DNA from 3 places in the Sphingomonas sp. S-NIH.Pt3_0716 genome. Region 3 is predicted to be linked to each of the others. Evidence: predicted binding sites of a transcription regulator. Region 3 holds the regulator's gene; each other region holds the start of a gene.
What was found. Region 3 encodes LexA, which represses DNA repair genes until DNA is damaged. Its sites were predicted from a motif close to GTTCCNCNCTTGTTCT; they were not measured.
Positions count from the first base shown of each region.

Region 1: BRX37_RS09505 (MmcB family DNA repair protein) is a predicted target of LexA. The motif match lies at 2,194-2,209, and genes of this name have one in related genera.
Region 2: recA (recombinase RecA) is a predicted target of LexA. The motif match lies at 2,124-2,139, and genes of this name have one in related genera.

Region 1 is NZ_QLJK01000009.1:98,371-102,634, reverse strand. It holds gene BRX37_RS09520 (YcgN family cysteine cluster protein) at 1-296, opposite strand, end outside; gene BRX37_RS09515 (SCO family protein) at 300-953, opposite strand; gene BRX37_RS09510 (ankyrin repeat domain-containing protein) at 1,010-1,636, shown strand; gene BRX37_RS09505 (MmcB family DNA repair protein) at 1,676-2,182, opposite strand; gene BRX37_RS09500 (cell wall hydrolase) at 2,286-2,957, opposite strand; gene BRX37_RS09495 (DUF1491 family protein) at 3,133-3,483, opposite strand; gene BRX37_RS09490 (PaaI family thioesterase) at 3,476-3,973, opposite strand; gene BRX37_RS09485 (PTS sugar transporter subunit IIA) at 3,933-4,264, opposite strand, start outside.
Region 2 is NZ_QLJK01000022.1:10,058-14,321, reverse strand. It holds gene BRX37_RS17465 (methyl-accepting chemotaxis protein) at 1-527, shown strand, start outside; gene BRX37_RS17460 (hypothetical protein) at 616-801, shown strand; gene recA (recombinase RecA) at 979-2,049, opposite strand; gene BRX37_RS17450 (response regulator) at 2,162-2,518, opposite strand; gene BRX37_RS17445 (hybrid sensor histidine kinase/response regulator) at 2,603-4,264, opposite strand, start outside.
Region 3 is NZ_QLJK01000005.1:65,172-69,435, forward strand. It holds gene BRX37_RS05225 (ComEC/Rec2 family competence protein) at 1-1,958, shown strand, start outside; gene lexA (transcriptional repressor LexA) at 1,949-2,626, opposite strand; gene BRX37_RS05235 (molybdopterin molybdotransferase MoeA) at 2,731-3,915, opposite strand; gene moaC (cyclic pyranopterin monophosphate synthase MoaC) at 3,912-4,264, opposite strand, start outside.

The DNA of each region.
Region 1 (4,264 bases), on a different contig from region 3:
GGTAGCGGCAGGCCGGCCTCGCGCAGCCGATAGGCGCAGGTGCGCGGCAGCCAGCTGATCTGCTTCACCTTGGCCGGGGTCAGTCGCACGCAATCGGGCACGAACCGCCGCCGATCGGGATAGTTGGTGCACTGGCCGCTATGCCGGTCGAGCAGGCGGCAGGCGACATTGGTCGGATAGATGCGGCCCGTGTCCTCATCTTCCGCCTTGTGCAGGCAGCATTTGCCGCAACCGTCGCACAGCGCTTCCCATTCGGCGCGGTTCAGCTTGTCGAGGGGCTTGTCCCAGAAGTCCAAATGTCACTTGACCCATTTTTCGAGAAAGGCGCGCACGATATCGGGTGCGCCCTCGTCCACATCCGGCGTGCCCGGATCATCCACCGGCACCAGCGCGATCGGCTTGCCGTCCGGCCCGAACAGATAGGGCGTGCGGCTGTGGCTGACCAGATAGTCGCTCGCCCCTTCCGGCTTTTCCGCATTGTAGAGGACGACGAAGTCCTTGGCCACCTTCGCGATCTGCTCCGGCGTGCCGGTCAGGCCGACGAGGCGCGGGTGGAAGGCCGCGACATAGGGCTTCAGCACCGCCGGCGTGTCCCGCTTGGGATCGACGCTGATGAAGATCGGCTGCACCTTCGCGGCGCGGGCGGGCGCGGCCTTTTCAAAGGCGCTGAACGCCTGCATGATCCGCTGCAGATCGACCGGGCAGACATCCGGGCAATAGGTGTAGCCGAAATAGACGATCCGATACTGGCCCTTATAATCGTCCCAATGAACGGTCTTGCCGTCCTGGTCGGTAAGGGTGAAGGGCGCGCCGATGCGCGCGCCGACCAGATTGCCCTGCTCGCTCTCGCCGCTTGATGCGTTGCCGCCAGCCCCCATATTGCAAGCCGTCAGCAAGGCCAGAAGCGGCAGGGCGAGCGAGATCAGCGCTTTGTTCATGGTGTCGCCTGCCATGCCTTGCTATGGGCCGATTTGCAAATCGAACGGGGCGCGCGACGATGAAGATTGGGATGAAGAGCGGACTTTCTACCTGGCTGTTTCTGGCGCGGCCTGCCGCCATCACCCTGGCACTGATGGCCCCGGTTGCGGCCCAGGCCCAGTTTTCCAACAATTACAACTTCCTCAAGGCGGTGAAGGACGCCGATGGGGACAAGGCGACCGAACTGCTGCAGAAGCCGGGTTCGACCGTCATCAACAGCCGTGACGTCACCACCGGCGAAACCGCGCTGCACATCGTCATCGGCCGCCGCGACACGACATGGCTCAACTTCATGCTGTCGAAGGGCGCCAATCCGAACCTTGCCGACAATAATGGCACCACGCCGCTGCTGCTCGCCGTGCAGAACCGGTACGAGGAAGGCGTGCGCCTGCTGCTCACCCGCGGCGCCCAGGTCGACAAGACCAATGGCAGCGGCGAGACCGCCTTGATCCGCGCGGTGCAGCTGCGCGACATCGGCCTGGTCCGCCTGCTGGTGGCGCAGGGCGCCAATGCGGACAAGCGCGACACCATCGCCGGCATGTCCGCCCGCGACTATGCTGAGCGCGACAGCCGCACGCCGGGCCTGGTCGAAGCGCTCGATTCCGCCAAGACCAACGCCGCCGCGCCCAAGGGCCCGGTCCAGGGCCCGGTCTTTTGATATGAAAAAGGGCGGCCTGGCCGCCCTTTTCTTTAACCCTTACCAGCCCAATTCCGCCGCATAATCCGGGTCGGCCAGCGCCGACAGGCGGCGGGCGGCGCGGCGGGCGAAGCGCAGCGTCTCTGCCTTGCGCCGGGCGGCGGCCAGCGGCTCGAACGGCGCGGCCCGCACCAGTTCGGCATCATATTGGTCGGCGACGATCAGGCCGGTGCGGGCCGGCCACAGCGCCTCGCTCTCGAACAGGCTGGTGTCGAAGCCCGATGGCACCGCCCAGAAATAGCGGTCGCAATAGTCGAAATAATCCGGCCATTTCATGTCGCCCAGCAAGTCCGCCCGGCTGCACTTGATCTCGACGATGGTCAGGCGCCCGGCGCTGTCGATCGCCATGATGTCGGCCCGCCGGCCATTGGGCAGCGGCACTTCCAATATGCCGTTCATGTCATGACGGTGGAACAGGCGCAGCGTGCCGCGCGCAACGGCCAGCGCGGTCCCGTCGGTCAGCGGTGAACAGCGATCGGCGTCTTGGGCGGCGTCTTGGATGGTCATGGTACCAGACTAGAACAGGAAGGGAACAAAAGAAAAGGCCGATTCGGACATGGGGTCCGAATCGGCCTTCAAAAGGGCGTCACTGTCGCGCGGTGAGCGCGGATCAGCGATAGAAGACGTGGTTGTCGATCGACGCCAGCTTGGTCTTGCCCCAGCCCGGCGACACGCGGCGGGCATGGAAGAACAGCGCGCCTTCGGCCTGGCTGTCCCAGCTGTCGTCCAGGGCGATCTGCGCGATCGCAACAGCTTCGCGCCAGGAATCGCTGGCAATGTTGATCGGCGGCATGCCGTGACCACGCACGAAGCTGAACTGGCTCGGCTGATAGATGACACCGCACAGGCTGCTGGCGAAGCGACCCGACTTGGCGCGGTTGATGATGACGCGGGCAACGGCCAGCTGGCCCTCCAGCGTTTCACCCTTGGATTCGAAATAGACCGCACCGGCCAGGCACTTCATGTCGCCTTCGACATCCTCGGGAGCGCCTTGCGCATCAACCAGGGCTGCCAGGGTCTCGGCCTTGGGCTCGATATCGGTCGAAAAATTGCTGCCAGCTTTGGTGCCGGAATCCAGCGACTGCGCGACTTCCTGCGGCGCAGCGAAAACGACGGCGGGCTTGGTGCCGGCCGTGGATGCGCTAGTCAGCGCGGCGGTTTCCGGAAGAGAAACCGTGGACAGGGAGGCCTCGCTGGCGCTCGACATGTCCGACGCCGTAACAGCCGCAGCGGCCGACAGCGTAAATGCCGCGATGATCGCGGCCTTCAGACGAAAACTCATTATGGCTCAAAATCGTGCGGTTATTGGCCAGAAACGTCGATTGTAACCGATATTCTGTGACGTTCGGCCGCCCCCCGTCTGCGTGTTTACCGGCCCGCCCCCCATGGACGAATGCAGGCAACCTGCGCGTTCAGCGTCGGCCGCCATTGCCCGCGCGCGTGCAAGGAGTCAACGATCAGCAGATCGTTTCAGCGGCGAACCGTTCCGCATCCGCGATATCAAGCTCCACCAGCCACAGGTCGGGGTCCGATCTGCGCCGACGTTCGGCATAGGCGGCAAACGCATCCGGCCCCTCTTCCGCAGGGGGTCCACAGCGCATCAATGCATGGCCGCCGCGAAAGTTCGATACCCGCTCGAAAATTGCGGATTCCCGCCCCTTGTCCATCACCTGGACCAGGATGACGCCGCTCATCTCGTCGCCCTTGGCCAGGATCATGGCAAAGCCGCCGGCGGCATTCACCCGCTTCACCAGCGCGCCGACCAGCATCGCGCTGGTCAGCCGCGCGGCCGAACTGTCCTCAGCCATGATATCCCGGCAGCGATGACAGCGGAATCTGCGACCGCATGAAGGTGCCGGTGCCCCGGCCCACCTCTTCCCCGTCCGAATCGAGAATGCTCGCCTCGGCGACATAGACGCGGCGCTTGCCGCTGATCCAGCGCCCCTCGGCGCGCAGCTTTCCGGGGCCGATCGGCCGGGTGAAGAGCAGGTTGAAAGCGGTGGTCAGCAGGAAGCGGTCGCTGACCAGGCTGTTGGCGGCATAGAAGGCCGCATCGTCCAGCATCTTGAAATAGACGGTGCCATGCACCGCGCCGGCGGCATGGAAATGCCGCTCGTCGACCTCGAAATCGATCACCGACCGGCCGGGTTCCGGCACGCGCAGGGTCGACAGGAACAGGTCGTTGATCGGCGCGCTGTTGTAGAGATGCTCCAGCGCGCGAAAATGCGCCGCCTCGCCACTGGCGAGCGCGGCGGCCTCAGGCGGCGTCACGCGCCTCACCACCGGCCAGCAGCGCATGCAGCGCCTCGGCCGACTTGGCACCGCGCAGGCGCGTCACCTGCGCCTCGTCGCGCAGATAGCGGGATACACGCGCCAGCGTCTTCAAATGCTCGGCGCCGCTGTCCTGCGGCGACAGCAGCGCGAACACGACATCGACCGGCGCATCATCGACCGCGTCGAACGGCGCCGGCGGATCGAGCAGCACGACCACGCCGCACATGCGGTCGAGGCCCGGCAGCTTGGCATGGGGAATGGCAACGCCGCCACCGAAGCCGGTGGAGCCCAGACGCTCGCGCTCCAGCAGCGCGT
Region 2 (4,264 bases), on a different contig from region 3:
GCGTCGAGGCGGACGGGATCGGCGCGGTCATCACCCTGATCGACGATATTGCGCGGGCGACCAGCATGCTGGCGCTCAATGCCAGCATCGAGGCGGCACGGGCGGGCGAGGCGGGGCAGGGCTTTGCCGTGGTGGCGCGCGAGGTGAAGACTCTGGCGAGCCAGACGCGCGAGGCGGCGGCCGAGATCGGACAGCGCATCGGCCATGTCCGACTGGCGGTGGAGACGGTGGCGCAGGGGCATATGCACATGGACGCGGCGATGGCGACCGCGAACGAGGTGTCGGCGTCGGTCTTTTCGGCGGTGGCGCGCCATGGCGCCTTCAGCCGGTCGATCGCCGCGAGCCTGTCGGAAGCCGGATCGTCGAGCGACCATATCCGCCAGAGTGCGCGCCAGATCAGCGACAATGCAAGCGCGGCGGCGGCGGGCGCCCATGACATCGGCGTTGCGGCGGGGCAACTGGCGACGGTCGCGCACCGGCTGGACGATCGGGCGAGCCGGTTCCTGCAGGCGATCCAGGCAGGCTGAGCCGCACAAAGCCTCTGGTAACGGCGCAAAAAGCAGCTAGTCTTGCACCCAATGGGTCCGGCACGGGCCGAAAATGGGAGAGAAGATCATGCTCGTCATGTTCGTCGGCGTCGATCGCACCGAAACCGCGGTCAACCCTACCCAGGTGACCTTCGTCTCATCCGTGACCGACGGCACCCGCATCCGCTTTGGCGAAGGCCGCAGCGTCACCGTGACCGAACCGATCGCCGAAGTGCTGGATTCGCTCAACCGCGCCCTGCGGCCGCACGAATAGCGGTCTTTTCCCTCTTCCCCTCCGTTGCGCCTGCATGGCGACAGCCCTGTCGCGCGCGCGGCAGGTAAAAGGCCCGCCGCGCCATCGCGCAACGGGCCTTTTCAGAGCGTGAAGCCAGAGGTGGACGAAAGCCAGGATCAGGCGCCCGGTTGATCCGGTCGGGCGCGGTCGTCCTGCTTAGTCGTCATCCCCCGCTTCGGGTCCGGCCATCATCCCTTCGGCGACTTCCTCGGTCTTGCCGCGGATCGCCTTTTCCAGGCGGTCTGCCATTTCGGGATTTTCCTTGAGGAAGGTCTTGGCGTTTTCGCGACCCTGGCCGATGCGGACCGAGTCATAGGAGAACCAGGAGCCCGACTTCTCGACCAGCCCGGCCTTGACGCCGATGTCGAGCATCTCGCCAATCTTGGAAATGCCCTCGCCATACATGATGTCGAATTCGACCTGCTTGAAGGGCGGGGCGACCTTGTTCTTCACCACCTTCACGCGGGTCGCGTTGCCGACGATATCGTCGCGATCCTTGATCTGGCCGGTGCGACGGATGTCGAGACGGACCGAGGCGTAGAATTTGAGCGCGTTGCCGCCGGTGGTGGTTTCCGGATTGCCGTACATCACGCCGATCTTCATGCGCACCTGGTTGATGAAGATCACCATGCACTTGGAGCGGGCGATCGACCCGGTCAGCTTGCGCAGCGCCTGGGACATGAGGCGCGCCTGCAGGCCGACATGGCTGTCGCCCATCTCGCCCTCGATCTCGGCGCGCGGCACCAGCGCGGCGACCGAGTCGACGACGAGGATGTCGATGGCGTTGGAACGGACCAGCGTGTCGACGATTTCCAGCGCCTGTTCGCCGGTGTCGGGCTGCGACACGATCAGTTCGTCAATGTCGACGCCCAGCTTCTTGGCATAGATGGGGTCGAGCGCATGTTCCGCGTCGACGAAGGCGGCGGTGCCGCCCGCCTTCTGGGCTTCGGCGATCGCATGCAGCGTCAGCGTGGTCTTGCCCGAGCTTTCCGGGCCGTAAATCTCGATGATGCGGCCCTTGGGCAGGCCGCCGATGCCGAGCGCGATGTCGAGGCCGAGCGAGCCGGTCGAGATCGATTCAATCTCGATCTTCTCGCGGCTGCCGAGCTTCATCGCGCTGCCCTTGCCGAAGGCGCGATCAATCTGGGCGAGCGCCGCCTCCAATGCTTTCTGTCTGTCCATTGTGCCTGTCTTCTTGGAATCGATGAGTGAGAGCATAGCGGTCATCGGCCTATCCCCTGTCAAGCGGATCGCGTCGAGTCACTCGGCGCCTGCCAATGATGTATCCTGTTTGTTCCTGAGGAACAAGAGGGGAACGGAAATTTCCTATCCTGCCTATTCAGTCGGCGAGAATCTTCTCCAGCGCGCGTTCGACGGCGCCGATGGTGAAGGGCTTGGCCAGCGTCGGGCGATCGGCATGGCCCTGCGGCAGATCGTCGGCCATGCCGCCGGTGGCGAACAGGAAGGGGATCGACTGCTGGGCCAATATGTCGGCAACCGGCCAGCTTTTTTCACCCTGGAGATTGCAGTCGAGCAGGGCGGCGTCGAACCCGCCCTCGCGCGCCAGGGCGCACGCCTCGTCCACCGACGCGGCGGTCGCGTGAAGGCGATAGCCGAGCGCGTCGAGATAATCTTCCAGCATCATGCCGATCATCGCTTCATCCTCGACGATGAGGATGGACTTGCCGTCAGCCATGCGCCCTTGTCCCTTGTTCTTGCTTCCCATCGCTAGCCAAAGGGGCAGGCGATGCCCAGCATAATCGTTTGCCGGCGGGCAAGTTCATTCCACCGCCGGTCGCATCGCCAGCGCGTCGCGCGCCGCTTCGGCCAACTGGTTGACGGAAAAGGGCTTGGGCAGGAAGGCGACATTGGCGATGTCGATCGACTTGCGCAGCTGCTCCTCGGCATAGCCGGACATGAACAGCACGGGGAGGTCGGGGAAGCTGCGCCGCGCCTGCGCCACCATCGCCGGGCCGTCCATATTGGGCATCACCACGTCGGAGATCAGCAGGTCGATCTTCTCGCTGCCGCCCAGCACCTCCAGCCCCTGTTCGCCGTCGCTGGCGGTCAGCACCTTGTAGCCCTGGCGAGTGAGGGCGCGTTCGGCCACGGCGCGGACCATATCCTCATCCTCGACCAGCAGCACCGTGCCGGTGCCCCAGGTCTCGCTGCGCTTGATCGGCGTCTTGGGCTTGGCCTGTTCAATGTCGCCGCCGGCATAGACCGGCAGATAAATGACGAAGCTGGCGCCCCGGCCCAGTTCGGATTCGGCGAAGATATAGCCGCCCGACTGCTTGACGATGCCATAGACGGTGGAAAGGCCAAGGCCCGTGCCCTTGCCCAGTTCCTTGGTGGTGAAGAAGGGTTCGAAGATCTTGGACAAGATGTCGGGCGGGATGCCCAGGCCCGTGTCGGATACGCGCAGCGCGGTATAGTCGCTGATCGGCAGGATTTGCTGCCGCATCTCGCGCACGCGGTTGGCGGGCACGCCATAGGTCTGGATATTGAGCGTGCCGCCTTCGGGCATGGCGTCGCGGGCATTGACCGCCAGGTTGATGATGACCTGTTCGAGCTGGCCGGGGTCGGCGCGCACCGCGCCGAGGTTGCGGCCATGGCTGACGTCGAGCTTCACATTTTCGCCGAGCAGGCGTTTCAACAGGTTGGAAACGTCGGCGACGATGTCGGGCAGCTGCAATATCTGCGGGCGCAGCGTCTGCTGGCGCGAGAAGGCGAGCAGCTGGCGGGTGAGGCCCGCCGCGCGATTGCTGTTCGACTTGATCTGGGTGATGTCGTCATAGTCGCTGTCGCCCGGCGTATGGCGCATCAGCATCAGGTCGCAATGGCCGATGATGGCGGTCAGGATATTGTTGAAGTCATGGGCGACGCCGCCGGCCAGCTGGCCGATCGCCTGCATCTTGGTCGCCTGCGCGACCTGGCGCTTGAGCTTCGATTCCTCGCTATTGTCTTTGAGGCTGAGTAGTACGGCGGCCTCGCCCAGGCCGCGCACGCCGGCGAGGCTGAGCGCGATCGGTTCCTCGGGCTGTTCGCGCATGCGCACGGCGATGTCGCCCGACATTTGCGGGCCGACGGCAAAGCGTCGCACCGCGTCGGCCACCGCTGCCTGATCCTCGCGCACGACAAGGTCGCCGGGATAGCTGGGCGTTTCGGCATCCTTGATGCCGGCGGCGCGGGCGAACGCCTTGTTGACGAACAGCACCCGGCCGTCGCGGTCGGCCATGGCGAGGCCGAAGGGCAGCAGCGAGAGCAGGGTTTCGATATAGGAAAGGGCAGAGGTGCCGCCCCCGCCGGCCGGCTCGTCAATCAGCAGCAGCAGCATCGGGCCGTCCTGCGCGCCGTTCTGGACGCCGCCCGGCTGCGACGCACGGCGCAGCGGCACCTGAAGCAGGCGCAGCGGCAGGCCGCCGCTTTCCTCGCGCGCCAG
Region 3 (4,264 bases):
AATGGCTGGCCTGTTGCTGCGGGGCGCTGGGGCTGGCCTGTCTGGCGCTGTTGCTGCCGGTGGGCGCGCGATTGCGGCACATGCTGGTGGCGGGCGGGCTGCTGGCCTGCATTGGTTGTCTGTTGGTTTGGGGCAAGGCGACATGGCTGGGTCAGCCGCCGCTGGCCCGTCCCATATTCGCACAGGTGACCGGCACGGTGACGGCGGTGGCCAAGCTGCCGGCACAGCAGATGGTGCGGGTGGGGCTGCGGCCGATCGAGGCGCCGGCGCTGCCCGCGGCGATCCGGGTGAATATCGCGGAGGCGGATGTGCCCGAAGGGCTGGGCAAGGGGGCGGTGCTGCGCTTTCGCGTGCGGCTGATGCCGCCCGCGCCGCCGAGCGTGCCGGGGGCGTTCGACTTCGCGCGACGCGCCTATTTCCAGGGGATCGGGGCGACCGGGCGGGCGCTGGCGCCGGTCGAGGTGGTGGAACAGGCGCGCGAGGGGCCGACGCTGCGGGCGCGGCTGTTCGATCATATCGGCGGACAGGTGGCGGGCGCATCGGCGGGGATTGCGGTGGCGCTGGCGACCGGCGACCAGGGCGCGATTGCCGAAACGGATGCGGAGGCGATGCGGCGCAGTGGCCTTGCCCATCTTCTGTCGATCAGCGGGCTGCATGTGACGGCGCTGATCGGGGCGGTGATATTCCTGCTGTTGCGCTTGCTGGCGCTGATCCCGCGCGCGGCGCTGGACTGGCCGCTGATGCTGATCGCGGCGGCGGGCGGCGCGCTGGCGGGGATCGGCTATACGCTGCTGACCGGCGCGGAGGTGCCGACGGTGCGATCCTGCATCGCGGCGCTGCTGGTGCTGGGCGGGCTGGCGCTGGGGCGCGAGGCGATCACCCTGCGGCTGGTGGCGACCGGGGCGCTGGTGGTGCTGGTCTTCTGGCCAGAGGCGCTGATCGGCCCGAGCTTCCAGATGAGCTTTGCCGCCGTGGTCGCGCTGGTGGCGCTGGGCGAGCATCGGCGGTTCAAGGCGTTTGCGATGGCGCGGGACGAGCCTTTGCCGCGCAAGGCCGGGCGGACGGTGGCGGCGATGCTGATGACGGGCCTTGCCATCGAACTGGTGCTGGCGCCGATCGCGCTTTACCATTTTCACAAGGCTGGATTGCTGGGCGCGGTGGCCAATCTGGTCGCGATCCCGCTCACCACCTTCGTCATCATGCCGCTGGAGGCGCTGGCGCTGTGCTTCGACCTCGTCGGGCTGGGCGCGCCCTTCTGGTGGCTCACGGCCAAGGCGATCGCGCTGTTGCTAGCGGTGGCGCATGGCGTGGCGGCGAGCCCGATGGCGGTGATGCTGGCGCCGGCGGTGCCGGGCGGGCTGTTCGCGGTCATCCTGGTGGGAGGTCTCTGGTGCCTGCTCTGGCGCAGTCGCTGGCGCTGGCTGGGGCTGGGGCCGGTCGCGATCGGCCTGGCCGGCATCGCGCTGCTGGCGCCGCCCGATATCGTGGTGACCGGCGACGGGCGGCATGTCGCGGTGCTGACACCAGCGGGGACGATGGCGCTGCTGCGCGAGGGGGCGGGTGAGTATGTCCGCGACGTGCTGAGCGAGAGCGCGGGCTATGACGGGACGCTGGAGGCGATCGCGACGATGAAGCAGGCGCGCTGTTCGACTGATCTATGTGCGGTGACGTTGCCACGGGACGGGCGCGACTGGCATTTGCTGGTGACGCGCAATGCGATGCTGGTCGATCGGCCGATATTGGAGCGGGACTGCGCGGCGGCCGATATCGTCATCAGCGATCGGGGGCTGCCCTGGTGGTGCCGGCCGCGCTGGATGAAGATCGACCGCCGGCTGCTGTCGCGCACCGGCGGCCTGTCGATTGGCCTTGAAAGCGGCAAAGTTCACACCGTCCATCGGCCCGGAGACGCGCATCCGTGGATCGTGCGCCGCCGGCCCCGAACAGCCGGTCAGTTGTAGCGGCGCAGCAGGCCGGCGAGCTTGCCCTGGATGCGGACCTGGCGCGGATCATAGATCTGCGGTTCATAGGCGGCATTGGCGGGATCGAGCCGGACGCGCGCGCCTTCGCGGCGGAAATATTTGAGCGTGGCTTCAGCGTCGTCGATCAGGGCGACGACGATCTGGCCTTCGCGCGCGACATCGGTGCGCTGGATCAGCGCGAAGTCGCCGTCGAGAATGCCGGCCTCCATCATGGAGTCCCCCGACACTTCGAGGGCATAATGGTCGCCCGAGCCGAGCAAGGCGGCGGGGACGGAGAGCATGGTGTGGCTTTCCATCGCCTCGATCGGGACGCCGGCGGCGATGCGGCCGTGCAGCGGGATTTCGATCACGTCATTGGCGGCGGTCGGCAGCAGCACGGCCGGAGCCGATATCTTGGGCGTCGGGACGGCTGGTGCAGGCGCGCGATGCATCGCCTCGGGCAGCTTGAGCACTTCGAGCGCGCGGGCGCGGTTGGGCAGGCGTCGGATGAAGCCGCGTTCCTCCAGCGCGTTGATCAGCCGGTGGATGCCGGACTTGGAGCGCAGGTCGAGCGCGTCCTTCATCTCCTCGAACGAAGGGGACACCCCGCCTTCTTCCAGCCGGGTCTGAATGAAGCTCAGCAATTCCTGCTGCTTGGGCGTCAACATCGGCGGTCCTCCATGGAACGAATGAAGAACGCATAGGAAACGGAAAGGGGCAAGTCAAGCGCGTTAAACCATGCGCCGCTTTTGCCGGCCAGGCAGTCAGATAGTCAGGCGGTCAGCGGAATGATGTCGACCATGTCGCCGGCAATGGCGGGGGCTGAGCCGGCCGGCCGGCGGATCAGACAGTCGGCCAGCGCCATGGCGGCGGTGGCGGCGCTGTCCTGCGCGGTGACCGAGACGATGCCGTCGGCGGCGCGATAGGCGCGCAGATAATCGTCGCGTTCCGCCGTTGCGCCAAGCGACGCGGCAAGGCGGGCCTGCACGACCGGCGGCAGCGGCGCGCGCGATCCGGCGAGATGGCGGACCAGCGGGCAGAGGAAGAGGGTGCCGGTGACGAAAGCGGAGACCGGATTGCCCGGCAGGCCGAGGAAGATTGCGTTGCCGAGACGCCCGGCCATCAGCGGTTTGCCGGGCCGCATCGCGATCTTGTAGAAATCGAGCGTGCCGCCGGCCGCCGCGAAGGCGGGGCGGACATAGTCATGGTCGCCGACCGAGGCGCCGCCGGTCGAGACGATGATGTCGGCCTGTGCCGCCTGTTCCAGCGCCTGCGTCATGGCGGCGAGATCGTCGGGCACGATGCCAAGGTCGATCACGTCGCAGGGCAGGGCGGCGAGCAGGGCAGCGAGCATCGGCGCGTTGGACGAGGGGAGATAGCCCGACGGCGTCGGCGCGCCGGGGGGAACAAGTTCATTGCCGGTCGAGAGCAAAGCGACACGCGGCCGGGCGCCGACGGGAAGGCTGCCATGGCCGCCCAGCACGGCGAGCGCGATCTGGCCGGGCGTGAGGCGGTTACCGGCGCTGACCAGCGGCGTGCCGGCGCGGAAATCTGAGCCGAGCGGGCGGACATGCCTGCCGGGCGTCAGTATGCCGTCATGCGCGGTCAGTTTGTCGCCGTCGCGCGTGGCATTTTCCTGGATCAGGATCGCGTCGGCGCCGGCCGGCAAGGGCGCCCCGGTGAAGATGCGGCAGGCCTGGCCCGGTTGCAGGGCCGGGATATCGGCGTCGCCCGCGCTGCTGGTCGCGACCAGCTGCCACGGCCCGGCGCCTTCGGATGCGCGCACGGCATAGCCGTCCATCGCGGAAAGATCGGCCCAGGGCTGGTCGCGGCGCGCGCTGATGTCGGTGGCGAGCCAGCGACCGGCGCAGGCGGATACGGGCACATGTTCGGCCGGCAACGGATCGGCGAGGGCAAGGAGCCGCGCCTGCGCGTCCGCGACCGGCATCAGGCTCATCGGTCGCTGCTCTCCGGCGCGGTCCAGTCGCCCGACTTGCCGCCACGCTTGGCGAGCAGGCGAACATCGCCGATTATCATGCCCTTATCGAGTGCCTTGGCCATGTCGTAAACGGTGAGCAAGGCGGCGGTGGCGGCGGTCAGCGCCTCCATTTCTACCCCGGTCTGGCCGGCGGTGCGCGCGGTCGCGGTGACGGTGACGCCATCGTCGTGGAGGGCGAAGTCGATGGTGACGGCGCTCAGCGGGATTGGATGGCAGAGCGGGATCAGTTCGGCGGTGCGCTTGGCCGCCATGATGCCGGCGACGCGGGCGACGGCCAGTACGTCCCCCTTCTTGACGAGGCCGGCGG